Cellulophaga sp. L1A9: one gene and its partner. The protein of the gene in region 2 binds, or shares a complex with, the protein of the main gene of each other region. Links are inferred from orthologs where the notes say so. Each region holds a gene or a part of one and is shown on either strand. Other genes may lie near its edges.

Region 1 (15,485 bases), 3.2 Mb from region 2 along the record:
TCGACACTATCGGGAGTCCCTTCGGTTAATTTTTCTTTATTTTTAAGATCCAAAACCAATTCTTCACTTAAAATAACACTGCGTTCATCTACTGTTTTTTCCTCTAAATTTACCGGTCCGCCATCCAAGGCAAAAATAAATTCTTGCTCTCCAGGAATACAGACATCCTTACATACTTGATAATATAAGAGTACATTTACTTGTGTTGTAGCCGGATTTATAAGTTTAATTTTTTGTGTAAAAACAAGCTTCTCTTTAAAATACGTCTCTTCAACTTCAAAAATATCGCTATACTCTGTACTCGTTTCACTTTCTTCTGCTGCTCCTACAAGTTCATACGCTTTGCCATTGCCTTCAAAAACAAATTCACTGGGTTGCGAACCACCTTCTGCGGTATGTTGAGAATAGACATGCCAATCTTTAAAAATATCAGCCTTAATAATTAATTCAAATTCTGTATCAGAAATTTTGTTTAACTCCTGCTCCCACAAAACAGGTTCTTCGTCTGTTTGAGAAAACCCTAAAAAAACATTAAAAAATGTTAGAACAATTAGTATATTTTTAATCATTATGATACGCTAAATTTTAGTATTTGTTTTGTTTTATCTGATACTTTAAACCGATTATCTGCTCTTTTCCCAATGACCCAAAGTATGGCATCTTCACTGCAGAGTAACCACTGCTGTTCTTTTTCGAATTGATTCAGCTTTTCGTCTTTAAAATACTTACTCAATTTTTTAACACCTTTCATTCCAAAAGGATAAAAATAGTCGCCTGTTTTATATTTTCTTACAGTTAATGGAAACTTTATATGTTCCTTATCCACATATAACGTGTTGAAATCTGTATTTGTTATCTTAGAGACCTCTTCAATTTTTAAGGCTAGAGGAGTTTCTAGCGTGCATGTCTCATCTGCAATAAAATAAACACCATCAACTACCGCATTTAATTCTTGTAGGTATAAATTGTCACGATCTTTTAATAAGCGATGGCTAGACGAATGCAATTCTTTACCGCTCATAGCAGTTAACAAATCTATAATTGCTGAAGCATCTGTAAAACCAAACGGTTTAAACAAATGATAGATCGTGGACTTTAACGCATGTAATTTCTGAAGTTCGGCTATAGATATAGTGTACACATTCGTATCGCTTTTAAAAAGAGATTTCCGGACGTCCCTAATGTAATCGTGAAACACACTCGCTGTTTCACTTAAATACTGCTGACTCTGCAGGAAATTATTCAAAAAAGAAGGGTGTAATTCCTTTAGCTGCGGAACAATTTTATGTCTTATTTTATTTCGTAAATATTTTGTTTCCTTATTGCTTTTATCTTCCCGCCAAGAAATAGAAGCCGTATTTGCATAGTTTAAAATCTGTTCTCTTGAAAACGCTAAAAGTGGCCTAGCTATGGTTGCTGTTTTTTCAGGTATTCCTGTTAAACCGTCAATTCCGGTACCTCGTGATAAATTAATCAGAAAAGTTTCCAGACTATCATCAGCGTGGTGCGCAGTAACTAAAGTTGGTATTTCGTGCCTTGATTGCAACTCAGAAAACCAAGCATACCTCAGTTCTCGCGCAGCAATTTGCAAAGATACCTTATGCGTATTCATGTATTTCGTAGTATCAAAACTAGTCACATAAAAAGGCATTTTAAATTCACTCGCAAGAGCTTTCACAAAAGCTTCATCTCCATCACTGTCTGTTCCTCTTAAATTAAAATTACAGTGAGCTAAAGAAAATTTTAGACCTATCGCATTACATAAATGAACTAGTACGATACTATCAATCCCACCACTACAGGCTAATAAAAAATGCTTGTTTTTTAGTTCTGGAAAATGATCGCTGATATGTAGTTTAAATTGTTCTAGCACAGTTACAAAAGTACGTAAGAAAAATGAAGTCTATAGGTCTCTTTCCTCAATTATCTTCAAGTACCTGTCGCATTGCTTTTGCTTTTAGCAAACACTCTTGATATTCATTTTCGGGTGTTGCTTTTGCCGTAATAGCACTACCTACGGAAAACGAGACATATTTTTTGGTTTGGTTGTAAAGAATACTACGGATTACTACATTGAAATCAAAATCTCCTTCAGGGGTAAAATACCCCACGGTACCACTGTACAATCCTCTTTTAAAACACTCTAATTCTTCGATGATTTTCATAGCAGAAACTTTTGGAGCGCCCGTCATGCTTCCCATTGGAAAGCTATCTCTAATAATAGCTACGGGGTTTTTATCCGCATCAACATGGGCAATTACCGTAGAAATCATTTGATGTACCTGATCAAAGGAGTACACTTTACAAAGTTCTTCAACTAAAACTGTGCCTTTGATCGCATTTTTTGACAAGTCATTTCTCACTAAATCAACAATCATGATATTCTCAGCTCTTTCCTTTTCATCTTGAGCCAAAAGAAGTTTAAGCTTGCGATCTTCATCTTGGTTTTTAGAACGTTTTGCAGTCCCTTTTATAGGCTGAGAAATTAGTTTTGAACCCATTTTTTTTAAATACCGCTCTGGGGAAGCACATAAAAGGTATTTATCATCTAACTTTAAAAAAGTAGCAAAAGGAGCCTTAGATATTTTATTTAATTTTTGGTAGACTTTTAAAGGTTCAATGCTATGATTTTCCGCATAGAACTCTTGACAATAATTAGCTTCATAAATAGCTCCATGCTTAATATAATCAAGCATGGTATTCACCCTTTTAAAATAGTCATCTTTAAAAATTCGCATTTTTATATGAATATCTTTTACGGTTTTAGTAGCCTTTTGTTCCGTTGCATTTACGCCTTTTAGTATTTCCTGATAATCTTCTTCAATTTCATCATCAACCATATTTAAATAATCGAACTCTAAAACTTCTCCACAAATTCTAATTATTTTTTTAGGTTGAAAAAAAAACAGGTCCGGAAATTCAACTCCATCAGGATTCGCAGAATTAAGTTGTTCTACGTCATTCTTTAAATCATAGGTTAAATAACCAAAAATCCAATCTTTGGTTTGTTTTTGATACGTCTTTAAATCTTCAAATGCATTTTTATCATCTGTTTTTATAGAGGTCAATGCATCCACTGCAATAAGGGCATCAAAAGAACCATATTTTTGTTTATGGTCGTTACTATCTAGCCAAACAACTTCATAAAATTGTTGTGCCCATTGTAATATCGAATCTTTAAGAAGGAGTGAATTCTTAAAACTATAGGTAACTTTTTTTCGCAATACTTATGATAATTTAGCTAAAAAAATAGACAGTGCTTCTTGATGTTTTTTTGCTAGTTCATCGTCTACAATACCTTTAGATTCCTCAAAATTTTCATTAAATGAAGGAAGTGAAAATGTAGCAACAATCTCTGCTCCAAAACGTGGTAATAAATTTTCAATAGTTTCTAAAGCACTACTACCTCCTCGTTTTCCTGGAGAAGTAGATAGCAATAATATTTTAGTATCCGCTAAAAAATTTTTATCCACTCGAGACAACCAATCCAAAAGATTTTTAAAATAGGAAGAAGGGTTACTATTGTGTTCATTAACGCCTATAATTAACCCCTTCGCGGCTTTAATTTCACTATTTAATTCTACCAAAGAGTTTACAAAACCATTATTTTTCTCTTCATCATAGCTATATAAAGGAAAAGGGAAATTGGCTAAATTTAATACCCGTATGTCATTCCCATCAACTAATCCAGCTGTATATTGAACAAATTTGTAATTTATGGATATAGAAGAGTTACTTCCTGCAAAAGCTAAAACTGTAGACATACGTTTATTTTTTTAGATTATTACAACGAAAATAAAGTAATTAGGGCCAATATGTGTAAAATTTATTTAATTTTGCGGTACTAAACATCTAAAATTACTGTTTAACAGGTATATACAGTAAATTATTTATGAAATGATAAATAAACCGGACAGACTTTACTTTATTGATGCCATGCGTGCGTGGGCAATATTAATGATGCTACAAGGACATTTTGTAGATGGTTTACTGGACAATGCTTTTAGGGATACTTCTAACATGGGGTACACTATTTGGCTGTATTTCAGAGGGATTACTGCACCAGTCTTTTTTACTGTCTCAGGGTTTATATTTACCTATTTATTAACCAAAGGAGATAAAACAGGGTTTAAAAACCCGAGAGTTGCAAAAGGCATTAAGCGTGGTTTACAGCTATTATTTATTGGATACCTTTTGCGCTTGAACTTTTGGGGCTTAATGGTGGGGCAAATTTACGATACCTTTTATTTGGTTGATGTATTGCACTGCATCGGTTTGTCTCTATTGGGAATTATAGCGCTTTATGTTATCACCGAAAAAAGAAAAACACTCTTCCCAATTGCGTTACTTTTAGTTACAGTATTGCTTTTCATATTTGAGCCAAATTACAGCAAATGGGTACACGCCTATTTGCCACAAACTTTTGCAAATTATTTCACCAGAGCAAATGGATCTGTGTTTACAATTTTCCCATGGTTTGGCTATGCGACTTGTGGTGCATTTTTATCTTTAATTTTCGCAAAGTTTAAAAGTGCAAAATACCTATACCCTGTTGCCATAAGTACCGCTATTCTAGTAGGTACTGGTCTATTGTTTGGTTCTTCATCTGTATTTTTATACTTAGCAGAAACTACAAAAATCCAATTGTTTGCAGATATATTCTTCAACAATTACTTATTTATTCGTTTGGGAGATGTACTTCTCGTTTTTGCTGTATTTATGTTGCTAAGGAAACTTATGACAAACAGTACCTTGCTTAAAATGGGGCAAAGCACATTATCTATTTACGTAGTACATTATATTATACTTTATGGAAGTTTTATAGGAGTAGGTTTTTATTATTTCTTCAATCACTCCCTATCTCCAACTGTAATTATTCCAGGCGCAATTGCTTTTATGGTGACTTGTACTTTTTTAGCTTTACAATATGAAAAACGTAAAGTAGTCATTAAAGCTACGATAGCTAGTAAAGTAAAACAGGTTGCTTTAATTCTAGAGCCATGGAGTTCTTTTGCTTTAAAACTGAGTAAGGATCTTTTTGTAAAATTAAGAACGGCTACCCTTAAGTTATTTAGATTGGTTAAAGATTAATACGGTACTTCTCTTGGTATAACAAATTCTATTATCTTCACTCTTTTTTAAAAAAAATTATATGAGTGAAGAGAAATATTCTCCTATTGCAGTAGATTTAGAAAAAGATAAAAATTACGGATGGTGTACTTGCAGCCATAGTAGTAACCAACCATTTTGTGATGGTTCTCACAAAGCACATAACGCAACACCTTCCCTTCGATTTTCTGTAGAAGAAGATAAGAAAGCATATTTGTGTACGTGTAAAAAAACAAGTAACCCTCCGTATTGCGATGGTACGCACAAAAATTTATAGTAGAAAAAAGCCATCTTAACTAGAGATGGCTTTTTTATGATATTCAAATATTAAAGTATAAACAGCTTAGCTTAAGAAAACTGATTAATCTTTATTATTTCTTCCGGTGAAAATGCTAAATTATCTAAGGCTGCTACGTTTTCTTTTAATTGTTGTGAAGAACTAGCTCCAATAAGAACCGATGATACCGTTGGTCTTTTCAATAACCAAGCAATCGCCATTTGCGATAATTTCTGGCCACGTTCCTCCGCTATTTTCGCCAATCCTTTTATTTTTTCAAGATTCTCCTGCACCTGTGTCGTTTCTAGATACGTAAAATTTTTCGCCGCCCTAGAATCCTTTGGAATACCATGTACATATTTATTGGTAAGCATTCCTTGCGCCAGTGGAGAAAAAGCAATGCAACCAACTCCTGCTTCATCTAAAGTATCTAGCAAACCATTTTCTACCCATTTATCAAAAATAGAATACCGTGCTTGGTGCAGTATAAAAGGGACGCTCATCTCTTTCAATAATCTGGCTGCTTCTTTGGTTTCCTCTGGTTGGTAGTTAGAAATCCCTACATAAAGAGCTTTCCCTTGACGTACAATATCTGCTAGCGCACCCATTGTTTCTTCTAGTGGCGTATCTGGATCAGGTCTATGGTGATAAAAAATATCTACATAGTCTACCCCCATTCTCTTTAGACTTTGATCTAAACTGGCGATTAAATATTTACGAGATCCCATATTACCATAAGGACCAGGCCACATATCATACCCCGCTTTGGAAGCTATGAACAACTCATCGCGATACGCTTGAAAATCTTTTTTAAAAATGGTCCCAAAGTTTTCTTCTGCAGACCCGTAAGGAGGTCCATAATTATTAGCCAAATCAAAATGAGTAATTCCCAAATCGAAAGCCGTTCTTAAAACTTCGCGTCCGTTTTGAATGTTATCTACAAAACCAAAATTATGCCATAAACCTAAAGATATTGCTGGAAGCAAAACTCCACTTTTTCCTGCACGATTGTAGGTCATGGAAGTATACCTATCAGAATGCGCTTGGTAGTTTTCTATTCCTGTTTTGTCATTTATCTGCATCTATGAGATTTTAAATATTCCTTACTATTATTTTTCATTTATATGAACGCAACCCTCTTTTAAAGAAATTAAGCACTTTATTAAAAATAAAAAAGCCTATCAAATTTAAATACTGATAAAACGAGTATATAAATTTTGATAGGCCTATATGAATTCTATTTTAGATTACACGTGTAGCGCTCTATCTTCAGTCGCTGCCAGAGCAGCTTCTTTTACCGCTTCAGCATAGGTTGGATGTGCGTGACTCATTCTAGCGATATCTTCAGCAGAAGCTCTAAACTCCATTGCTGTTACGCCTTCTGCTATTAAATCTGCAACACGAGCACCAATCATATGAACTCCTAAAACTTCATCTGTCTTTTTGTCTGCAAGAATTTTTACAAATCCGTCGGTATCCCCACTAGCCCTAGAACGTCCTAAAGCACGCATAGGAAAAGAACCAGATTTATATTCAATACCCGCCTCTTTTAATTGCTCTTCTGTTTGCCCTACTGCTGCAACTTCTGGCCATGTGTAAACAACACCTGGAATTAAGTTGTAATCAATGTGAGGTTTTTGTCCTGCCAAAATTTCAGCAACTAAAGTCCCCTCTTCTTCCGCTTTGTGCGCAAGCATTGCACCTTTAATTACATCACCAATAGCATAAATATTAGAAACATTGGTTTGTAAATGCTCATTTACAGCTACTCTACCTCTTTCTTCTAATTTTACGCCAGCCGCTTCAAGATTTAATCCATCGGTATAGGCATGACGACCTACTGCAACTAAACAATAATCTCCAGTGAAGGTAATTTCTTCTCCCTTTTTATTATCCGCTTTTACGATAACTTCATCTCCTTTACGTTCTACAGATTTTACTTTGTGAGAAAGTTGGAATTTTATTTTTTGCTTCTTCAATACTTTCATTAATTCTTTAGATAACGCACCATCCATCCCTGGAATAATACGATCCATAAATTCAACAACAGTAACTTCTGCTCCTAGTCTTTTATATACTTGCCCTAATTCTAGTCCAATTACACCACCACCGATAACAATCATGTGTTTTGGCACTTCTTTTAGCTTAAGCGCTTCTGTAGAGGTAATAACACGCTCTTTATCTAATTTGATGAAGGGTAGGCTTGATGGCTTAGAACCTGTAGCAATAATAGTATTTTTTGCTTCTATAGTTTCTGAAGTTCCATCTGCTTTAGCAATAACAATATGCGTAGCGTCTTTAAAACTTCCTGTACCTGTAAATACATCAATTTTATTTTTATCCATCAAAAACTCAATCCCTTTTGTTGTCATATCAACAACACCTTGCTTGCGAGATATCATCTTTTCTAGATTCAATTTTATGTCTCCAGAAATCTCAATTCCATGCTCTTCAAAATGTTTTATAGCATCTTCATAGTGATGCGAAGAATCTAATAATGCCTTAGAAGGAATACATCCTACATTTAAGCAAGTTCCTCCCAAAGTGCTATATTTTTCAATAATTGCAGTTTTCATTCCTAATTGCGCACAGCGAATAGCTGCAACATATCCACCTGGACCTGAACCAATAATGGCTACATCGTATAAACTCATAATTTTGAATTAAATTTTTATAAACATAACAAAATTAGCACTAATTTCTGGTATAGAAGCCTTCAAAGCCCTAAACTTCTGTTATAATAAACTACTATATAGCAATTGCTGTGGTATGCTTAACTTCTGTAATCACAAATGAACTTTGCGTACTTCCAATATGACTAATGGCTGTTAATTTAGAAACCATAAAACTTCTATACTCCTCCATATTGGTGACATGTACTTTTAAAATATAGTCATAATCCCCACTGATATGATAACACTCTACGACCTCTTTTAATTTTACTACTTCCTTTTCAAAATCGGTAACATAGTCTTTTGTATGCTGTGCTAATTTTACATGACAAAGCACTGTAAACTCTTTGTTTACTGTTTTCTTATTGACTATTGCTACATACTTAGCTATAGCGCCATGTTTTTCTAAACGTTTAATACGCTCATAAACCGCTGTTACAGATAGATTTAAGCTATTTGCATACTCTTTAGTGGTTTTTTTACTGTTCGCCTGAAGCAGGTTAAGCAGTTGAGTATCAATTTTATCTAATTTCATTCTGACAAATTTTCACTATTTATAGCTCATACATGAATATAACAAACTATAAATCTACAAAATATATCATATATAGTTTTATAATCTATACATCTAAGTATTCATTGATATATTTTAACAATATAGGTATTTTTAAGGAAGATTAAAGTGTTGATATATCCGCCGATTCAGTTTTTATGTTTGTTGATGTCTGGATTGGCGGATTACCCTTTTTATTAATTTAATATACTATTCGCTATGGATTACAAGGCTGCAGATAATTTACAAGATTTACAATTTTTCGGAGAATTTGGAGGTGTAAACCCTTCTATATCAGATTCCTCTACCTATACATTTATGGCTGCCAAAACCATGTTTGATACGTTTGAAGGAAATACGGAAGGCTGCTATCTTTACAGCAGACACTCCACACCTTCTAACCTATACTTAGGAGAAGCTTTAGCCGCCTTAGAAGGAACCGAAACAGCTAATGTGTATGCTAGTGGAATGGGTGCTATTACCTCCGTAATCTTGCAACTATGTGATGCAGATGACCACATTGTAAGTAGCAGAACTATTTACGGTGGTACCTATGCGTTCATGAAAAATTTTCTTAAAAAATTCAACATAAAAACCTCCTTTGTAGACACCACTAGTCTTGATGCTGTAGAAAAAGCAATCACCCCTAAAACAAAAATGATTTATTGCGAAGCGGTGAGTAACCCTTTATTAGAAGTGGCAGATATTGCAGCGCTCTCCAAATTGGCAAAAAAATATAATTTACCTCTAATTGTAGACAACACCTTCTCTCCTCTAGCCATTACACCTGGTAAGTTAGGTGCAGATGTGGTGATTCATAGTTTAACAAAATTTATTAATGGTACTAGTGATTGTGTTGCTGGTGTCGTATGTGGTACTGTAGATTTCTGTACGAGTTTAAAAGATGTAAACAGCGGTGCTGCGATGTTATTAGGAAGCACCTTAGATAGTTTACGAGCTTCTTCTATTTTAAAAAACATGCGGACTTTGCACATCAGAATGAAAAAACATGCTGAAAACGCACAGTATTTGGCAGATAAATTTCAAGAAGACGGATTAGTAGTTTCTTACCCCGGCTTACCATCTCATCCTGGTCATGAAATTATGAACAAACAAAGGAATAAAGATTTTGGTTATGGCGGGTTACTTACTTTAAATGTAGGGAGTTTAGACAATGCCAATAATTTGATGGAATTAATGCAGAAAAAGAATTTGGGATATTTAGCCGTTAGTCTTGGCTTTTACAAAACCCTCTTTAGTGCACCTGGAACATCTACATCTTCCGAAATTCCTATGGATGAACAGAAAGAAATGGGACTTGGTGAAGGTTTAATCCGCTTTTCTATTGGTTTAGATGATGATATAGCCCGCACCTATAAAATTATGAAAGCATGCATGGAAGAGTTAGGTATTCTGAGCACAGAACATGTAAGCGCATAAAATACCGTATAACACACTTGCAGGAATAGCGCCAAAATCGTATTATTACGGAATAACAAATCACATTTTTAATGCAAAATCAAAGCTTGAATCCTTCGGGGCCTGAAAATGAACACATTGTAGAAAATAAAGAGTTGAGCATTTGGGAAGCTCTAATTCCAGTATTCATTTTGGTAGGCATGTTGGCGTACAACGTATTTGTTTTTGGTGATGATGCACTAAGTGGCTCTAACCAATTTATTTTGTTATTAGGAGGTGCCGTCGCAGCTATTGTAGGTTTTTTTAATAAGGTTAGCTATGAGCAGATGATGGCTGAAGTTGCCGAAAATCTAAAATCAACTTCAGGAGCCCTTCTTATTTTATTAATGGTAGGTGCTCTTTCCGGTACCTGGCTCGTGAGTGGTATTATTCCATCGATGATTTATTACGGATTACAGGTATTAAATCCTACAATCTTTTTAGCCGCTTGTGTGGTTATCTGTTCTATCATATCGGTAGCAACGGGTAGTTCTTGGACTACTTCTGCAACCGTAGGTATCGCACTTATTGGTATTGGTAACACTCTAGGAATTCCTTTAGGGATGACCGCTGGAGCCATACTTTCAGGAGCTTACTTTGGAGATAAAATGTCTCCTTTAAGTGATACCACTAACTTGGCACCCGCTATGGCCGGAGGAGAGTTATTTACGCATATTAAATATATGTTTTACACCACCATACCTACTATAACTGTTACACTTATAGTCTTTATAATTCTGGGGTTCACTATAGACACAACAGGAACAGCAGATACAGCATCTATTTTAAATTCAATTGATGCTACTTTTAATATCACCGGATGGCTTTTTCTTGTTCCCGTTGTAGTTATCTTATTAATTTTAAAAAAAGCTCCTCCCCTTTTAGCTTTATTAATAGGAACTTTGTTAGGTGGAATTTTTGCTATTATTTTTCAGCCCGAAATTGTGATGAATCTTACAAATGCAGCCTCATTAACTTTTGAGTCCGCTTACAAAGGTATTTTAAATGCCATCACTGTAAAAACAACTATTACAACAGAGAATGCTGTTTTGAGTGATTTGTTTACCTCAAATGGAATGGCGGGTATGCTAGGGACTATTTGGCTCATTATTTGCGCCATGGTTTTTGGTGGTATTATGGATGGGATTGGTGCTCTAGCAAGAATAAGCAGATCTTTATTAAGCTTAGCGCAATCTACTTTTAGTTTATTTGCCAGTACGGTAGCAAGCTGTATTGCGTTAAACGTAACAGCATCAGATCAATACTTAGCAATAGTAGTCCCTGGAAAAATGTTTGCCAAAGCATATAAAGACAAAGGTTTAGCACCTGAAAACTTAAGTAGAACGCTGGAAGATTCTGGTACGGTAACTTCGGTATTAATTCCTTGGAATACCTGTGGCGCTTACCACAGTAGTGTTTTAGGAGTTCCTGTAGTAGATTACTTAGTCTTTGCCGTATTCAACTGGTTAAGTCCTATCATGACCTTAATATTTGCTGGTTTAAACATCAAAATCAAGCGATTGGTTACTGGAGAGAAGAAAGAAATCACTACAAAATAAGAATACTTAAAAAACAATTAAAATAGGTTTCTATGATAATCACTACATATGGAGCCTTTTATTTCTAATATCGTAAAATACTACCCCTAAAAATATCAAGTTCACAGCATTTGTTGGATGTCATTTCCATCATCAATAAATAGTATAGACCTATCAATTTTTTAAATATTTATTACGCCTATTCTCCTTTTCTAATCTTAATTTTACAGTAGCTAATAACACTAAAAATTATATAGAATATGTCAATAGTAGGTAAAAAGTTTCCAAGTTTAAGCGTAAATGCAATGAATGATTTAGGAGACACTTTTAAAATAAATGTTTTAGAGGAAGCTCAAAAAAATAACAAGAAAGTTGTTCTTTTCTGGTACCCAAAAGATTTTACTTTTGTTTGCCCTACAGAATTACATGCTTTTCAAGCTGCACTAGGAGAATTTGAAAAAAGAAATACTATCGTTATTGGTGCTTCTTGTGATACACCTGAAGTACACTTTGCATGGTTAAGTACTGCAAAAGATAATGGAGGAATTGAAGGAGTAACGTATCCAATATTAGCAGATAGCAACAGAAATTTATCGTCTACATTAGGAATTTTAGATATTACTAACGAGCAATACAATGATGAAACAGGTGTTGTTACTGTTGAAGGTGATAATGTAACGTACAGAGCCACTTATTTAATTGATGAAGAAGGTACTGTATTCCATGAAGGGGTTAACCACATGCCAGTAGGTAGAAATGTAAATGAATTTTTACGTTTGATTGATGCGTATACGCACGTACAGAAAAATGGCGAAGTTTGTCCTGCAAACTGGGAAGAAGGTAAAGATGCTATGCAAGCAAATGCTAAAGGAACTAAAGAATATTTAGCAAGTCACATTAACTAAATTTAAGGACCCCATTACTTTTTGTAATGGGGTTAATTTCTAAATTAACTACTTATGATTTTAGAATTAGAACAAGATAATTTACAAGAAATTATTGATCAAAACGAAAATGTAGTCGTTCAGTATTCTGCTACTTGGTGTGGCAATTGCCGTATTATGAAGCCTAAATTTAAAAAAGAGGCTTCAACAAATGAAAATATAACTTTTGTAATTGCTGATGCTGAAAAATTTCCAGAATCTAGAAAATTAGCGAATGTGGATAACCTTCCAACATTTGCGGCCTTCTCTGGTGGGAAATTAAAAAATCAAGTGCAAACAAATAAGTATGAAGTATTAAAAGATTTGATCGGTGAAATTACCAGTAATTAAACATTTAACGAACTTCATCCAGGAGAATGATGAAGATTACGTACACGAAACAATAGAAACACTTGAAGCACTAACTGAAGTTTCTTCTTTAAAAGATGAAGAACTTGATGTCATTGGAGAATTAATCTCTAATATGTATGGTGCCCTTGAAGTACACAAAGCCGTTAAAAGCGGAGCCACTCAAAAAGAAGCTTTAAATGGTTTCATGCAAAGAGTGATGGGTTCCATTGATAAATAATAAACCCAATTGAAATTTTAAAGTCCATTTGTACTCCGAATGGACTTTTTTTTATTTAAAATTTTTCAAAGCGAATTTTAACATTTGAAAGATATATTTTATAATTTCACACAGAATTAAACACAAACATAATTATGGCTATTGTAACCTTAAAAGGAAATAAATTAAATACTATAGGAAGTTTACCAGCAGTAGGTACTTCTGCTCCAAGTTTTTCACTTACAAAGAATGATTTATCAAGTGCAGATTTAGCGCAATACAAAGGAAAGAAAGTTGTATTAAATATTTTCCCAAGTGTAGATACGGGTACATGCGCACAATCTGTACGTCAGTTTAATACAGAAGCATCAGAATTAAAGAACACAGTGGTTTTATGTGTGTCTAAAGATTTGCCTTTCGCACAAGCTCGTTTTTGTGGCGCAGAAGGTTTAACTAACGTAGAAATGTTGTCTGATTTTAAAGATGCAAACTTTGGTACTACCTATGGGGTATCTTTTGCAGACGGCCCATTAGCACCATTACTTTCTAGATCTGTAGTTGTTTTAGATGAAGAAGGAAAAGTAATCTATACAGAGCAAGTTGCAGAAACAACAGAAGAGCCAAATTATAAAGCTGCCCTTGAAGCCCTTGTAAATGCCTAAAAAAGAGTCTTTTTTAGTAAATAGAATAAAAAGCGTCGGCTTCGCATTGCGTGGAGCCGTACTTTTAATTCGTACCGAAGCAAGTATAAAAATTCAGGTTTTTATAGCTATTGTAATGACCAGTGCTGGTTTCTATTTTGGGATTACTAAAACCGAATGGATTTTGCAAATATTTGCCATTGCTTTAGTCCTTGGCGTGGAAGGAATGAACACTGCTGTTGAAAAAATATCAGATTATATACAACCAGAATTTGATGAAAAAATTGGTTTTATAAAAGATATCGCTGCTGGAGCGGTAATGCTTGTATCTATTGCTTCATCCATTATCGGCTTAATTATATACCTCCCTAAGTTTTTTTAGAACGGTTATATCTTTCGCATACAAGGTAAATTTGTATTTTAGCCCTCTAGAATAAAAGATTTAATGGCAAAAAAGTCAAAAAGCTCAAAATCAACACCTCCTAAGAAAAAGGTGTCTTTAAAATTATCAAAACAAAATAAAATTATACTAGGAAGCTTAATCATGCTTTTTAGTGTAGCACTTTTTTTTGCTTTTATATCGTTCTTTTTCACCTGGCAAGACGATCAAAGTTTGCTCTCAGAATTTTCTAACCGCAATCAAGAAGCAAAAAACTTACTCAATAAATTTGGAGCAGCCATAAGTCATTTCTTCGTCTATAAAGGCTTTGGAATTGCCGCGCTAATTTTCACCTTTCTTTTCTTTGTGAGCGGACTACGTTTATTTTTAAGCTTAAAAGATACGGGGCTCCTAAGAAAATGGATTTGGGGATTGGTATTCGTTATATGGATCTCATTAACCTTAGGTTTCTTTGCAGAAAAAAGGCCACTTTTAGGCGGATTAGTAGGTTACGAGATGAATGACTTTTTGCAAGATTATGTAGGGAAACTAGGCGTAATTCTATTGCTGCTATTTGGTCTTATCGTCATCTTAGTACGCTTATTTAAATTGACTCCTGATCATATCTCTGACTATTACAAACAGAAGAAAAGTTCTATTTCTAAAGAATTTAAGGATGATGATGTTGCGGCAGAAACGTATTCTGAAGAAGAAGTAGAAGCACTTATTAAAAAAGAAGAAAAGCAAAAGATTGTAGAGACCTATACCCATAAAAAGGATATTCCAGTAATGGAAACCAATACTGTGGATAAAGATTTTGAAGTGACTATTCCTGTAGAAGAAGAAGTTATTGAGGAAGAGCTTCCTATGCAGGTGGAAAAAATAGTAGAAGAAAAAGAAGAAACCGATAATTTAGCCAGTAAATTGGTGGAAGATTACGGAGAATTTGATCCTACCTTAGAGTTGGGTAATTATAAATTCCCAACTATAGATTTATTAGATCAACACGGGGTAACCGGAGGTATTACTATCAATCAAGAGGAATTAGAAGAAAATAAAAACAAGATTGTAGAGACCCTAAAAAACTATAAAATAGGAATTGCGCAAATTAAAGCTACTATTGGTCCTACGGTAACCTTATATGAGATTGTTCCAGAAGCAGGAGTACGTATCTCTAAAATAAAAAACTTAGAAGATGATATTGCTTTATCGCTTGCCGCTTTAGGGATTCGTATTATAGCCCCTATTCCAGGGAAAGGAACTATAGGTATTGAGGTGCCCAACAAGAATGCCACTATTGTGTCTATGCGTTCTGTAATTACTTCAAGTAAATTCCAAAAAGCAGAAATGCAATTGCCTATTGCTTT
Region 2 (15,531 bases):
CCCAAAAAACAGTAAAGGAACATGTGTATCATAATTATATGGAGAGCCATGCGTAGATCCTGTACTCCCATATTGAATGTAATTTGGTTTCAATACCAGCATCACATCTCCTGATCTTAATGGGTTATATCCATTCTGGATAATATAAGGAATGCCATGTGTATAGTTATTTTCTAACATTTGCTCCGCAGTAAACACGCGCTCATAGATACCATACGTCATGAATTCATTCGCAATTTGTTCTTCTACCTCTCTTAGTTCTAAATCTAAATTTTTTACAATCTTGTAATCTAAAAATACTTGACCGTTAGATATGTTCTTAACAATATCTTCAGTACCATACGTATATTTTAAAAACTGCGTAAACTTATCCTTCAAAGCATTATTATCTGTATATCCTGCAGGTATTTTTTGATCTTTTAAATAAGAAGGTACATCTACTGCTGCATGATCTGCCGTTAAGAATACTGTATATTCTCCTTCGCCAACTTTTTTATCCAAAGTATTTAATAGTCGTTCTAAATCGGCATCCAAATTGATATAAGTATCTTCTACTTCCTTAGAATTAACACCATACATATGTCCTACATAATCTGTACTTGAAAAACTTACGGCTAAAAAGTCGGTAATCGCATCTGCTCCTAAACTTTCGCCATCTAAAGCTGCAATGGCAAAATCTGCTGTTAAACTATTCCCAGAAGGCGTCGCTTTAAGAATGTCAAACTGACCATTTTCTTCCCAAAGGGCAGGAATATCATGTGGAAAAGCAGTACTCATTTCTCCTTTAAATTTCCCTTCATAGGCATTATCATCTGTACCACTTTCTAAGTACGTGTCTATACTCTTAAAAGTATTCCATGGTTTTTTATACGAAACTGCTTTCCCTGAGGCATTAAAATCTAAAACCCATTTTGGTAAATCACTTCTATAAAAACTACTTGTAATCCAGCGTCCTTCATCTTTACCATGAAACCAATACGCGGCATTTGCAGTATGTCCTGCAGGTAAAACTGCACCTCTATCTTTAAGTGCTATTCCTATTACCTTACCTCGCATTTGTGTATGCAACCGCAATTCATCGGTTACTGTACTCACTACATTTTGAAAAGGAGATACTTGACCAGCATCTGAAGTAGTCCCTACGGAAGTGTAATTTGCATCAGAAACACAATAAACTTCTTTATCTAGTTCCTTATCATACCAATTATTACCAATAATTCCGTGCATGGCAGGCGTAGTACCTGTATATACTGAAGCATGACCAGGACCGGTATAGGTAGGCGCATAATTGAAGTGGTTATTTTTACAATTAAAACCATCATTCATTAAGCGCTTAAAACCGCCATCGCCATATTGATCATAAAAACGGGTTAAATAATCGTAACGCATTTGATCAACAACAATTCCCACAACTAATTTAGGCCTCACAAAAGGAGCCGCTATTACTGTTTTTTCTTCTTTGTCTTTTTTAGATTTGCGTTGCGCTAGCACTGTAAAACTTGTAAAGCACATAAATGCAGTAAATAAGCTTACAGCAGAATTCTTATAATTCATCAGAAATATTTTAAGGGATAAAAGTAAAGAAATAAATAATTCTATATTTGAATAAAAAGTTAAATCGAAATTAAGAAAGCCACTTTAGAGGTAACGACTAAAATTAGGTTCAAAACCAGTTCTTTTTTCTTTTCTTATAATAACAAGTTACAAACGATTTAATATTATTATTTTTACATCAACTAGATTCTATTAATTAATGAACTACCTAGCATCAATTGGCAGTTATTTTATTATGATACGTGAGGTTTTTAAAAAACCTACAAAGTGGAGAATAATGAAATCGCTTATTCTTAAAGAGATAGATGAACTTATTTATGGCTCTTTAGGAATCATCATTTTTATATCGTTTTTTATTGGTGGCGTTGTTGCCATACAAACCGCCTTAAATATGACGAACCCATTAATCCCGAGAAACCTTATTGGCTTTGCTACGAGACAATCGGTTATTTTAGAATTCGCACCTACATTTACGTCTATTATTATGGCGGGTAAAGTAGGCTCATACATTACTTCTAGCATTGGTACCATGCGCGTAACGGAACAGATAGATGCTTTGGAAGTTATGGGCGTAAACTCTTTAAATTACTTGGTATTCCCTAAAATTATCGCACTATGCCTATATCCCTTTGCGATCGCTATAGCCATGTATGTGGGTATTTTTGGCGGATGGATTGCTGGTGTATTTGGCGGATTTAGTACAAGTGCTGATTTTGTGGAAGGTATTCAATTAGATTTTATTCCGTTCCATGTGACGTATTCCTTTATAAAAACCATAATTTTTGCATTTATCATTGCAACGATACCTTCTTTTCATGGGTATTACATGAAAGGCGGAGCTTTAGAAGTTGGTAAAGCAAGTACAACATCATTTGTATGGACGAGTGTTGTGATCATTATTGTAAATTATGTATTAACACAATTATTACTAGGATAATGATAGAAGTAAATGACATACACAAATCATTCGGAGAATCTGAAATCTTAAAAGGAGTTACTACGCAATTTGAGAAGGGTAAAACCAATTTAATCATTGGCCAAAGTGGCTCGGGTAAAACGGTCTTTTTAAAATGTCTTTTGGGACTTTTTGAGCCTGAAGAGGGGTCTATCTGTTATGATGGACGAACCTATTCTAGTCTGTCAGGAAACGAGAAAAGAGATTTACGTCAAGAAATGGGAATGGTCTTCCAAGGAAGTGCCTTATTTGATTCTATGACTGTAGAAGGAAATGTAACCTTCCCCCTAGAGATGTTTACCAAGCAATCTAAGTCTGAAATGCAAGATAGAGTTGATGCCGTTTTAAAACGAGTGAACCTCATTGATGCACACCATAAATATCCTTCAGAAATTTCTGGAGGGATGCAAAAAAGAGTTGCTATTGCTAGGGCAATTGTAATGAACCCTAAATATTTGTTTTGTGATGAACCCAATTCTGGATTAGATCCTAAAACAGCCATTCTTATTGATAACCTTATTCAAGAGATTACAGAAGAGTATGATATTACTACAGTAATTAATACACATGATATGAATTCTGTAATGGAAATAGGCCAAAAAATTCTTTTTCTAAAAAATGGATTGAAAGAATGGGAAGGCACAAATAAAGAGATATTTAAAACCGATAACGCTGCCGTTACCGATTTTGTATATTCTTCTGAGTTATTTAAAAAAGTACGTCAAATGTATATTGAAGAACGTAATTAGTCTACTTTTTCTCTTACTTCTATTTTAGCATTCTTTAAACGAAGTTTTAACCATTCCGTTATCTTTTGAGTTTCAGCTTCAGCTTGTGCTTTCTTAATATTTTTTTGCCAATGCACTTCAAAAATAGGGATCGTATCTAATTTTTTAAAATCTGTTTCTATCGTATAAGAATAACTCAATGATTCTAACTCTTTATAATTCACTTTCGCTTCTGCACTAATGTCTTCAAAAGGTATTTGAGAATTTTTAAGCTTATTTAACTTAGTTAAATCTTCCTCCAATATCTTAATTCGCTCGTCTTTTGTCAGCACTTCTGCCTTTTTAGACTCATAGAGTTCGTTTACATATTTAAACTGATCTATAGCTTCATTTTTAGAACCTTGAATAATCTTTAGATCGGTATCCTTAAGTTCTCGGTAATCTTCATTTTTAATAGACCTCCAACTTGCAATGATATTATCAGGAACAAGTTCTTCTCCCATAAACATAACCTCAATAGAAGATTTTTTACTTTCCGTTTTACTTCCAAAAAGAAAATCAAAAAAAGTTTTATCACTACCATGATACTCAATATTGGTAAAATTCCCTAAGAACATTCCATTCCCAGAGAATTGATATTTTGCTACATTATTAGCTATAAATTTTTGCGCTTCACTTTTAAATTTTGATTCTTTCCATGCTTGGAAAAAAGTAAAACTAGCAGGAATCATCACTAAAATAGCCACTAATGAGGCTAATCTGGCGATTGTTCTTCTGCGTTGAGAATTGGCATAACGCACCATTGGAAACCCTAAAATCTTGATGACAATAAATGTTGCCAAACCAATAAAAATGGTATTGATTGTAAATAAATACATGGCACCACTAGCATAATCCCAATTGCCTATTGCGAGCCCAAAACCAACCGTACATAAAGGTGGCATTAAGGCAGTTGCAATTGCAACCCCAAAAATAACACTGGCAATGGTTCCTTTTTTTGCCCGTGCAATAACTAGTGCTAAACCACCAAAAAATGCAATTAAAACATCTCGAATATCTGGTGCAGTTCGCGCCAAAAGCTCAGAAGACTCATCCCGTAAAGGAAAAAATTTAAAGAATAAAAAAGCGGTGAGAATACTCAACACGACCATAACTCCAAAATTCTTTAAAGACCTGCGTAACGTATCAACATCATTAATCGCTAGTGATAGCCCCATTCCTAAGATTGGACCCATTAACGGCGAAATTAACATTGCTCCAATCACTACGGCTGTAGAGTTTGCATTCAAACCAATAGACGCGATAAATATAGAGCATATCAAAATCCATGAAGTATGCCCCTTAAAAGGAATATCGGCTACAATAGAATCTCTAGTTGCTTCTTGGTCTGTATTTTTCCTAATATCTAATAACTCAGATAAAAATTCTTTTGTAGACCCTAGTAAACCCTGAAAATCTTTTTTAACCTCGTCGCCTTTTGCTTCTTCATTACTATTAGGCGCAACATGGTCTTTATTTAAATCGTCTTGCATATATTAGGTATACTGCTTACCAAACTTATCTTTCACCTTGGTAAGTACTTGTTTGATATCTTGTTCTTTAGATTTCGGATAGATTAATAAAACATCTTCCTTATCTACGATAATATAATCATTTAAGCCATCAACAACAACAACTTTGCCTTTTGGAGATCTAATCATATTTCCTTTGGCATCCTGACTTAAAACTTGGCTATTGACTACCGCGTTATTGTCTTCGTCTTTGTCTAACTTGTCATAAAGAGAACCCCAAGTACCTAAATCATTCCAATCAAAAGTTGCAGGTTTTACATAGATACTTTTCGATTGCTCCAAAATAGCATAATCAATAGAAATATTCTCGGCTTTAGGATAGTTCTCATTAATAAATTCTTGCTCAGTAGACGTATTATAAACACTCATGCCTTTTTCAAATAATGCATATTGTGTTGGTTGATAGTTTTTAAAAGCATTAACAATTGTTTTAACACTCCACATAAAAATACCAGCATTCCAAAGAAAATTACCTTGTGCTAAAAATTCCTTAGCCGTATCATAATCAGGTTTTTCTCTAAACTGATTTACTTTCTTTAATCCTTCGGTACTTCCTTTTTCAAATTCTATATACCCAAATCCTGTATTAGGAAATGTAGGTTTGATCCCTAGAGTACAAAGAACATCTTCCTTTTCACATTTATCAAAACAAGCTTCTACATCTTTTGCAAATGCCGACTCATCTTCAATCCAATGATCACTTGGTGCCACAATCATAACGGCATCTGGATTCTGTTTTTGAATTTTTAAGGCTGCATATAAAATACAAGGAGCCGTATTACGCATTGCTGGCTCTAAAACAACCTGTTCTTGTTTTACTAATGGCAACTGTTCCAATACTAAATCATTATACCTTTCATTGGTCAAGATTAGAATATTCTCTTTAGGAACAAACTTATTTAATCGTTTAAAAGTCTTTTGAATTAACGTATCTCCAGTACCCAACATATCATGGAACTGCTTAGGGTTTTCAGATGTACTTATTGGCCAAAACCTTGATCCTACTCCACCTGCCATTAAAACGGCGTAATAATTTTTATTCATTTTATTAGTCTTTTATTAGTTCTACTTCTGCATTTGGCTGAAATAAATACATTTTACCTGTAGCCATTTCAATGCATTCATATCGTTTTACTTTTCTGTTCCCTTTTTTAAAAATGCGCCCATTATGTATTCTAAAAATACTTCCAATAGGTATTTCAAAAACGTACGAATTTTCCTTTAATTGTTCGTCATATTGTTTTAACGCCAATGACAACCGCGCATCTGTATCACTGCTCGCACTTGGATTTTTAAAATGATTAGCGATCAATGGCAATACTTTATTAGGAAATACCTCTGGGTGAATAAATGGCAACATGAGCCCTTGAAATGTTCGTTTCCACTCTAAACCATGAGGCTTTATTTGACGACCAAACTTTTCAAAGGCCACCAAGTGTGCAATTTCGTGCACTAATGTTATTAAAAAGCGGTACTTATTTAAAGATGCATTGACGGTAATCTTATGAGAACCATCTGTTAACTTACGGTAATCTCCATGACGCGTTACACGTTGATTAACAATTTTTAAATTTACACTATTATCCTTAATCAATGTGATGCATAACGCAACAGCACGTTCAGGGATATATTTTTCTAGTGTTTTACGCATCAAACAAAAATAAGATAAAAATCAAAAAAAAGTATTTGTACGTGCAATTTATGGAAGAAATAATACAATCTTAATCTACGACTATAGAAAATAATTAAAAATAGTTGTGAGCCACATCTTTCTGACGTATCTGTAACGATTACCCTTTAAAAAGCAATAAAACAAAAAGTCTTTTGAAATTTTTAGAAATGAAATACCCCCTTAATCGCGTTGGCAAGGTAAAAGAACAAGTAATCCTGATGTAGCTCTGAGTAAAAAGGCATAAGAACACAAATACTAAGGAGTACTGCTGCTCACCTGAATAAGTTTTCCGTTAAACAATTTATTTCCAGTTAGTGAAAATTCTTTGATATAAGATGCCATTTCTAAAGCTGTATTTGGTGCCTGATAGCCTGGAAAAGCCTCTTCTAACATTTCTGTTTGTACGGCTCCTAAAGCGAGTACATTAAATGACGGCCCATTTTCTTTAAACTCCTCGGCCCATAACTCTGTTAACGTAATTACAGCTGCTTTACTAGAACTATACGCAGCTAAACCGGGAAATTTTAAACTTCCTTGCACGCCACCCATAGAACTTATGGTTACCACATGACCTGACTTATGCATTCGGGGCAAAACAGCCTGAGTAATACTTGCTACGCCAAAAACATTTACGCGATACACCGCTTCAAATTCTTCTTGAGACGTTTCAAGAAAGGGTTTATTTAACAACATTCCTGCATTATTAATAAGAACATCAACTTGCTCCCAAGTGGAATTAATAAAATCATGCAGAATTTCTAAATCTTTAGAGGAAGATAGGTCGAAAGGAAACGTAGTAATATTTGGATGATTTAACGCCAAAATTGGTTTGTCATTTCTAGACAACGCCAATACTTGATGACCATCATCTGCAAATAATTTAGCCATTTCAAAACCAATACCTCTACTAGATCCCGTTATTATAATATTTGCCATCCTTTAATTGTATTTTATTTCTTTGGTAGGTGCATTAATAATACCGGTTACCATTGGAATTGATTTATTAACAACAAGAGCCATGTGATCAAAATCCATCAGTTCAGCTTCGTCATCAACGCCATGATAATGATCAAAGTTTGTAAAGTCAAACGTGCAAAACGTTTGAGAAGGAACATTAAATTCGGTATGAAACGCATAATTATCTGAACGCTTAAACAAATTCATTTTCTGTGCAGATGGCAAAAATCCAATAAGATTTTCTCCTGAATAATCATTAGCAATTTCTGCCAAATTAGTACTTTCATACCCTGTTACATACATAAAATAATCCTTGTCCTGCAATGCTACACCAACCATCTCAAAATTAAGCATGGTATATAAATCTATATTTTTCTCCTTTAAGCGTTTCGCTAAATCTTTAGAACCTAAAAGCCCTTTTTCTTCTGCTGTAAATAAAGCAAAAATAACGGTGCGCTTATTCAGCTTATTCGACGCAAAATAACGTGCTAGCTCTAACACTGTTGTCGTGCCAGATGCATTATCATTCGCCCCGTTTGCTATTTCATCTCCGTTTTTAGGAGAAATTAAACCAATATGATCATAATGTGCACCAATAACTACTACTTCATTTTTTAAATTAGGATCATTGCCTTCCAGCACTCCTACAACATTATATGCCGGCTTACTAAAATTTGATATGGTGTCTTTATAGCTATTAAAAAATGGTTTTATCCCATTGTCTTCAAATATCTTCTCAATATAGTTTGCTGCTTTTTCAATTCCCTCACTACCCGCTTCTCTTCCTTTTAATTCATCAGAAGCCAAAAAAGTAATAATAGCACCTACATCTTTAGAGCTGCTAAAATCAGTAAACGGGATAACCGTTCTAGACGAAACAGGAGCAACACCATCTGTTGTTGTTTGACTTCCTCCAAAAAGGCCACCTTCTGTGGCTATAGGTTTTATATTTTCAGGATCTGTTTCTTTCATTTTGACAGCCCCACATGCTACTAATAATAAAACTAAAGAAAAACAAGCTATTGATTTCATATTGCACTATTTAGATTTTAAAGATAAAAAAAGCATCCTAATTACTTAGGATGCTTTTAAATTATATTATACTTTTATTTTTATTAAGCTAACATGGTCACTGGATTCTCAATAAATGAACGTAACGTTTGTAAAAACTGAGCTCCTGTTGCGCCATCTACCGTTCTATGATCACAAGCAAGTGTTAATTTCATAGTATTACCCACAACAATCTGTCCGTCTTTAACAACTGGTTTTTCAACAATTGCGCCTACAGATAAGATCGCTGAATTAGGCTGGTTGATTATTGACGTAAAACTTTCAACACCAAACATTCCTAAGTTAGAAACTGTAAAAGTACTACCTTCCATTTCGGCAGGTGTCAATTTCTTATTTCTAGCTTTTCCGGCTAAATCTTTTACAGAAGCACCAATTTGAGATAATCCCATTTGATCTGTGAATTTCAATACAGGAACTACTAAACCATCTTCGACAGCAACTGCAACACCAACATGTATATGTTTATTATAGCGTGTAGTATCTCCATTCCAAGAAGTATTTACTTGTGGATGCTTTCTAAGCGCCATAGCACATGCCTTAACAACTAAATCGTTAAATGACACTTTAGTTTCTGGTAGGCTATTGATGTAAACTCTTGAAGCTTTTGCATTGTCCATATCTACCTCTATATTAAGGTAGTAATGTGGTGCAGTAAACTTAGATTCTCCCAAACGTTTAGCGATAACTTTACGCATTTGGTTGTTCTTCACATCTTCAACACTTTCTTCACCTACTGGTAACGTGAATGCTGCACTTGCACTAGAAGCTTTCGCCCCTGATGAAGCTGGAGTTGCTGCCGCTTTTTGAGCAGGAACAAAATTCTCTACATCTTTCTTTACAATTCTTCCGTTGTCTCCAGAGCCCGTAACCTCATTTAAGTTTACACCCTTTTCCGAAGCAATTTTCTTAGCAAGTGGCGATACAAAAATTCTTTGTCCGTCTTTAGCAACAATTTCTTGAGTTTCTGCAGGAGCACTAGGTGCCGCCTTCGTTTCAGTTTTAGCAACTTCTTTTGGAGTTGCTGTTGCTGCTTTACTTTTAGCTGCTGAAGGCTGTGAATTCAAAATAGGATTTATATCAGTACCCTCTGGGCCTATTATTGCTAAAATAACATCAACAGGAGAAGATTCTCCTTCTTGAGTTCCTATATACAATAATGTTCCAGAATAGAAAGACTCAAACTCCATTGTAGCCTTGTCTGTTTCTATCTCTGCAAGAATATCTCCTTCTTCAACCTTATCACCCACTTTTTTCAACCAAGAAGCTACAGTACCTTCTTCCATGGTATCACTTAAACGTGGCATGTTTATGACTTCAACCCCTTCAGGAATTTCAACAGCTTCTGCCGCAGCATCACTAGTTTCTAGTTCTGCAGTTGCTTCTTCTTTCTCTTCAGCTTTTACTTCTGGAGCCGAAGCACCTTTCAATAAACCTGAAACATCTTCTCCTTCATCACCAATAATAGCTAGTAAAGTATCTACTGGAGCACTATCTCCTTCTTGAATTCCAATATGAAGTAATGTTCCTTCATTAAAAGATTCAAATTCCATAGTTGCTTTGTCAGTTTCTATTTCTGCTAAAATATCACCTTCTTCAACTTTATCACCTACTTTTTTTAACCACTTAGCTACAGTACCTTCTTCCATGGTATCGCTAAGTCTCGGCATATTTATTACTATTGCCATCTAACTATAATTTATGTTGTAAAAATGGATAATCTTCTTGTTCGTAAACCATATCATACATTTGGCTTATTGGTGGGAAATCTGACTCTTCAGCAAATTTCTCACATTCTGCTACTAACCCTTTAATTTTTTTGCCTATAGCATTAATCTCGTCGTCAGTTGCATATTTCTTATCCTTAATCACCTCTAGAACTTGTGTGATAGGATCTATTTTTTTATACTCTTCAACCTCAGCTTTTGTTCTATAATGCTGAGCATCGGACATAGAGTGACCTCTATATCTGTACGTTTTCATTTCTAAGAAAGTTGGTCCTCCTCCAGAACGTGCTCTTTCAATGGCTTTACTCATTTCTTTAGCAACAGTAACAGGATCCATACCATCTACAGGTCCGCATGGCATTTCATAACCTAGACCTAATTTCCAGATGTCTGTTGAATAAGAAGTTCTAGCCACCGATGTTCCCATTGCGTACCCATTATTCTCACAAACAAAAACTACTGGCAATTGCCAAAGCATTGCTAAATTAAAAGTCTCATGCAATGAACCTTGTCTTACAGCACCGTCTCCCATATAACATAAGGTTACAGCATTGTTCTTTTTATATTTATCAGCAAAAGCCAAACCAGCACCTAATGGAATTTGACCTCCAACGATACCATGCCCACCATAAAAACGGTGTTCTTTTGAGAAAATATGCATTGAACCTCCCATACCTTGCGAAGTACCAGTAACTTTACCGAATAATTCAGCCATTACCCTTCGTGGATCAACACCCATACCAATTGGCTGCACGTGATTTCTATATGCAGTAATCATCTTATCTTTTGAAAGATCCATAGCATGAAGAGCTCCTGCCAAAACAGCTTCTTGTCCGTTATAAAGGTGTAAAAACCCTCTAACTTTCTGTTGAATATAAACAGCTGCTAATTTATCCTCGAATTTTCTCCAGAACAACATGTCTTCATACCATTTAAGGTAGACCTCTTTTGTGATTTTTTCCATTTAAATATGAATTTATAGAACTTATTCACTTCTATCCACTTTAGAAGTAAAAATTGAAAAGCAAAAATACACATATAAATCAATAGGGGAAAAAATTTATAGAAAAAGCGCATGGTCTGCTAAAAATAAAACGAATACTTCTTTAAAAGTGAGAATTTCGTAAAAAAAAATAAAGCTTAGTAAGATTCTTCTATTCTAAAAAGAAACTACTGAAAGCTAAGGGCAATATATCGGATAGCGAATTTATTTTTATAACCTCTCCTTTTTCACCCATTAACAAAATACTAATAGGTTGTTTTTGTTTTTGCTCATACTCAATCATCGCTTGCCTACAGTTTCCACAGGGTGCAGCTGGTTCTTCTACAGCGTAATTTTTTGAAGTTGCCGTTATCGCTACAGATTTGATAATGACTCCAGGGAATTTTGCTCCAGCCTGAAAAATAGCCACACGCTCTGCACATAACCCTGAAGGGTATGAGGCATTTTCCTGATTGTTGCCAATTACGACTTCTCCGTTTTCCAACAAAACAGCAGCGCCAACATAAAAATTAGAATAAGGCGCATAAGCATTAGCTCTTGCTCCTACTGCCTGCTTCATGAGCTGCACATCTTCTTTTTCCAATTGATCTATTGACGGGTATACTTCGTACTCTATTGTTATTTGTTTCTTCAAGGCTATTTTTTTTTGAAAGGTAGTAATTTTCGATATTATTTGATTCTAAAATAAAAAAATCCAAATTCGAAACTTAAATTTCGAATTTGGATTTTTATTTTATGACTATGGTATACTTAATCGTTGATAAACTCTTCTCCTAAATTAAAGGTTAAAGAAAAACGCAATGTATTCTCTAAAGGGTTTTGTATTTTAGATGATGAAAACAAATACGATAAATCTACTTGAGCCGCTTTAAATTTAAATCCTGCTCCTAGTGAGAAAAACTTTCTTGATCCTTTTTCTTCGCTTTCATTAAAGTACCCTGTACGTAACATAAACGCATCCTGATAGCTATACTCTGCACCAAGTGCCCATGTAAATTCTTTCAGTTCTTCCGAAAAACCATCAGGAGCATCATTAAATGATTTAAAGACACCACTTAAAAACCCTATTTCTTGGTATTCCGTATTATCGACACTATCAATATCCCCATCCTCATCAAAATCTTGAGGGGTTGGTACTAATAATTTATTAAATTCTGTGGATAAGGCTAACTTATTATCTGCATCGAAAATAAAATCAAAACCAGTTCCAAATTTTAAATTTGTTGGTAAGAAATTTTCTTGCCCGCCTTCGTCATAAGAAATCTTATTTCCTAAGTTTGAAAGGTTAAAACCTAATCTCCAGCGCCCATCAAAATTATCATAAGCGATTTCTCTTGAACGGTAAAAACCAGCAATATCTACTGCAAAAGCACTAGCCGCCTGGGTATCTGCTGAACCTGCTTGATCAGGAAATTTTAAATTGGAGCTAATAAAACGCGCTCCCACAGCCATAGCAAAAGTCTCGCTAAGCTTTAATGAATAGGAACCATCAATAGCAAATTCATTTGGTTTTGTTGTTGTTCCCGGATCATTTGCAAATTGTCTAAGTTCAATTTCTCCTAAGGTAAAATAGCGAATACTCGCAGCAAAAGCGCTACCGTCGTCAATTTTATTATAAAAACTAGCATTTAGTAATGCGATGTCTGTTATAATACTCTCTAAATATGGTGTATAACTTATTCCTATTCCCATTTTCTGTTCTGCAAAAGCAAATTTCGCTGGGTTCCATTGCTGTGAATAAGCATCAACTGATGTTGCTATACCAATATCTCCCATACCAGAAGCACGAGCATCTGCAGAAATTGTTAAAAAAGGAACTCCGGTTGTAATAACACGCTCGTTTTGAGCGGATACTTTAGACAAACCTATAATTAAGGCAACTACTAATAATTTTTTCATCTCTCGTTTTCTATACTTAAAATTTACTTGGTATACAGGTTCTTATTATGTGTTCTAAATAAAAAGTTATATCGATAACATAACAGTAACGTTAGATTTCAAAAAAACTTATTCAAAAGGAAAAAAAAGCAAAAATAATTTTTCTGTCCTATATAGTATAGTGAGAGAATTTAGAGATCATGTCGAATAAAAATCCCTATTTCATAAAAAAGAAAAAAAGAAAATACTAATACGATTATTACTGCGTTATTAATCTGTAAATACTATTTGGCTTACAAAATTAAAAAACTATAAATATTTTAGATTTGAATAAAATATTCTTTAGAAAACACCGTTCTTTAAGCCGAAAGCAGTAATTGCAAACCAAAATATAATGATTTACCTAACTACATAAAGTAGTTATTTTATTGAACTCAAGTCCTAATTATGAAAAAACAATTCATCAAAGTTGTACTCTCTTGCGCCGTTATTGCAGGTGGTTTTAGTAGTTGTAAAAATTCTTCTTCTTCAAAAAACACTTCAAGAGCTACAGGTTGGAAAATAAATGCAAAGGAAGGTGGTTTTCAACACAACACAGATTACAAAGAGCAAGAGACTGCTCCTGGTTTGGTTTTTGTTGAAGGCGGTACCTTTACAAAAGGTAAAGTACAAGACGATGTGATGCATGATTGGAATAACACTCCTACATCACAACACGTAATGTCTTTCTACATGGATGAAACGGAAGTTACCAACTCTATGTACTTAGAGTATTTAGATTATTTAAAGAGTGTTTACCCTCCTGAAGATCCAAGATATGTAAATATCTACACAGGTGCTTTACCGGATACTTTAGTATGGAGAAACCGTTTAGGTTTTAATGAAACCATGACAAATAACTACTTACGTCACCCAGCATATGCAGAATATCCTGTAGTAGGTGTAAATTGGGTCCAAGCAGTACAATTTGCTGAATGGAGAACAGATAGAGTAAATGAAATTATGCTAGAAAGAGAAGGGTACCTTTCTGAAGAAGCAAAATATAAAGTTGTGAATGGTGATATTGAAGGTACTTTTAGTACTGAGGCTTATTTAAACAGACCTGAGTCTGTTTATAATGGGCAAATAGATTCTTTACAAGGAAAAATGAAAAAAGATTCTGTATCTAACTTCGCATCAAGAAGTACAGGTATTATTTTACCTGAATACAGATTACCTACGGAAACAGAGTGGGAATATGCTGCTGCTGCTCAAGTAGGATCAAGAGAATACAACAACCAAAGAGGTAGAAAAAAATATCCTTGGGAAGGTGATTACACGAGAAACGGACAACGTCTTGGTCGTGGTGATCAATTAGCCAACTTTAAACAAGGTAAAGGTGATTACGGTGGAATCGCTGGATGGTCTGATGATGGTGCTGATATTACAGCTCAAGTTAAATCATACAAACCAAATGATCTTGGATTATATGAAATGGCAGGTAACGTTGCAGAATGGGTTGCTGATGTTTACAGACCTATCGTTGATGATGAAGTAAGTGATTTTAACTACTACCGTGGAAATATCTATATGAAAACGGCAATTGGTGAAGATGGAAAAGTAAATGTAATTAGAGATTCTATTGTTTACGATACGCTACCAAACGGAAAAGTAGTTGCTGTTAATTTACCTGGTGAATTAAAAATGGTTCCAGTAGATGAAAACGAAACATACTTAAGAACAAACTTCTCTTCTAGTGATAACAGAGGATATAGAGATGGTGAACCAGGATCTTCAAGATTCTACGACAGATTCAGTGATGATGAAGACGGTGATGAAAAGAAGAAAATGTACAACTCGCCTAAACATAAAGTACAACGTGATTCTTTAGGAGATGTAACTCGTAATTATGACAAGTCTAATTATAGAACGACATTGATAAATGATGAAGTTAGAGTTTACAAAGGTGGTTCTTGGAGAGATAGAGCGTACTGGTTAGATCCAGCACAACGAAGATTCTTACCTCAATATATGGCTACTGATTACATCGGGTTTAGATGTGCTATGTCTAGAGTAGGTTCTAAGTCTAAAACAAAGAACAAAACGGTTAGAAGTAAAAAAGTGAAATAATATTTTTTATAAAAAATAGTAAAAGTCCCGATGAAACCATCGGGACTTTTTTTATACATTAGTTTTATGAAAATAGAAAAGCTACACGAACTTTTTTTGAAGTTCTCAACGATAAGTACCGATACTCGGAAAATCACTAAAGATTGCATCTTCTTTGCATTAAAGGGTGAGAATTTTGACGGTAATACTTACGCTAAGAAAGCACTAGAAAGCGGTGCCAAATACGCCATAATAGATGACGATAGGTTTATGGAGGGTGACAATGATGCGACTATTTTGGTTCCAGATGTTTTAACCTGCCTACAAGAG

What was found.
Region 1: the proteins of GQR94_RS04465 (region 2) and lpdA are in contact, whole or in part, in a crystal structure (PDB 1EBD), measured with the Geobacillus stearothermophilus proteins. The link is inferred for Cellulophaga sp. L1A9 from one-to-one orthologs. Residues at the interface, in WP_033016211.1 of Geobacillus stearothermophilus: Ile130, Ala131, Met132, Pro133, Arg136, Arg140, Glu141, Asn155, Arg157; in WP_049624544.1 of Geobacillus stearothermophilus: Pro340, Ser341, Asp344, Tyr345, Arg403, Asp406, Val408, Glu431, Ala432, Gly433, Asp438.

The regions. Positions count from the first base shown.
Region 1 is NZ_CP047027.1:4,228,226-4,243,710, reverse strand. Bases 5,838-8,656 are described here. They hold lpdA (dihydrolipoyl dehydrogenase), read right to left. Parts: upstream 8,041-8,656; coding sequence 6,634-8,040; downstream 5,838-6,633. Other genes in these bases: GQR94_RS18615 (Lrp/AsnC family transcriptional regulator), read right to left, coding at 8,135-8,593; mgrA (L-glyceraldehyde 3-phosphate reductase), read right to left, coding at 5,838-6,468. Also shown: GQR94_RS18655 (thioredoxin family protein), read right to left, coding at 1-569; tRNA lysidine(34) synthetase TilS, read right to left, coding at 569-1,873; GQR94_RS18645 (anthranilate synthase component I family protein), read right to left, coding at 1,920-3,224; GQR94_RS18640 (NADPH-dependent FMN reductase), read right to left, coding at 3,228-3,764; GQR94_RS18635 (heparan-alpha-glucosaminide N-acetyltransferase domain-containing protein), read left to right, coding at 3,898-5,091; GQR94_RS18630 (CDGSH iron-sulfur domain-containing protein), read left to right, coding at 5,153-5,386; more of mgrA, read right to left, coding at 5,458-5,837; GQR94_RS18610 (aminotransferase class I/II-fold pyridoxal phosphate-dependent enzyme), read left to right, coding at 8,831-10,051; Na+/H+ antiporter NhaC, read left to right, coding at 10,123-11,628; GQR94_RS18600 (peroxiredoxin), read left to right, coding at 11,868-12,512; GQR94_RS18595 (co-chaperone YbbN), read left to right, coding at 12,567-12,881; GQR94_RS18590 (hypothetical protein), read left to right, coding at 12,862-13,119; tpx (thiol peroxidase), read left to right, coding at 13,254-13,760; GQR94_RS18580 (diacylglycerol kinase), read left to right, coding at 13,753-14,121; GQR94_RS18575 (DNA translocase FtsK), read left to right, coding at 14,185-15,485. UniProt on the Escherichia coli protein: Lipoamide dehydrogenase is a component of the glycine cleavage system as well as of the alpha-ketoacid dehydrogenase complexes.
Region 2 is NZ_CP047027.1:1,026,517-1,042,047, forward strand. Bases 7,874-10,738 are described here. They hold GQR94_RS04465 (pyruvate dehydrogenase complex dihydrolipoamide acetyltransferase), read right to left. Parts: upstream 10,194-10,738; coding sequence 8,553-10,193; downstream 7,874-8,552. Other genes in these bases: GQR94_RS04460 (M20/M25/M40 family metallo-hydrolase), read right to left, coding at 7,874-8,469; pdhA (pyruvate dehydrogenase (acetyl-transferring) E1 component subunit alpha), read right to left, coding at 10,198-10,738. In the rest of the region: alkaline phosphatase PafA, read right to left, coding at 1-1,554; GQR94_RS04430 (ABC transporter permease), read left to right, coding at 1,754-2,491; GQR94_RS04435 (ABC transporter ATP-binding protein), read left to right, coding at 2,491-3,258; GQR94_RS04440 (DUF389 domain-containing protein), read right to left, coding at 3,255-4,769; GQR94_RS04445 (mannose-1-phosphate guanylyltransferase), read right to left, coding at 4,773-5,852; GQR94_RS04450 (SprT-like domain-containing protein), read right to left, coding at 5,857-6,459; GQR94_RS04455 (SDR family oxidoreductase), read right to left, coding at 6,736-7,416; more of GQR94_RS04460, read right to left, coding at 7,420-7,873; more of pdhA, read right to left, coding at 10,739-11,196; cdd (cytidine deaminase), read right to left, coding at 11,387-11,869; type IX secretion system outer membrane channel protein PorV, read right to left, coding at 11,986-13,134; gliding motility lipoprotein GldJ, read left to right, coding at 13,561-15,222; murF (UDP-N-acetylmuramoyl-tripeptide--D-alanyl-D-alanine ligase), read left to right, coding at 15,289-15,531.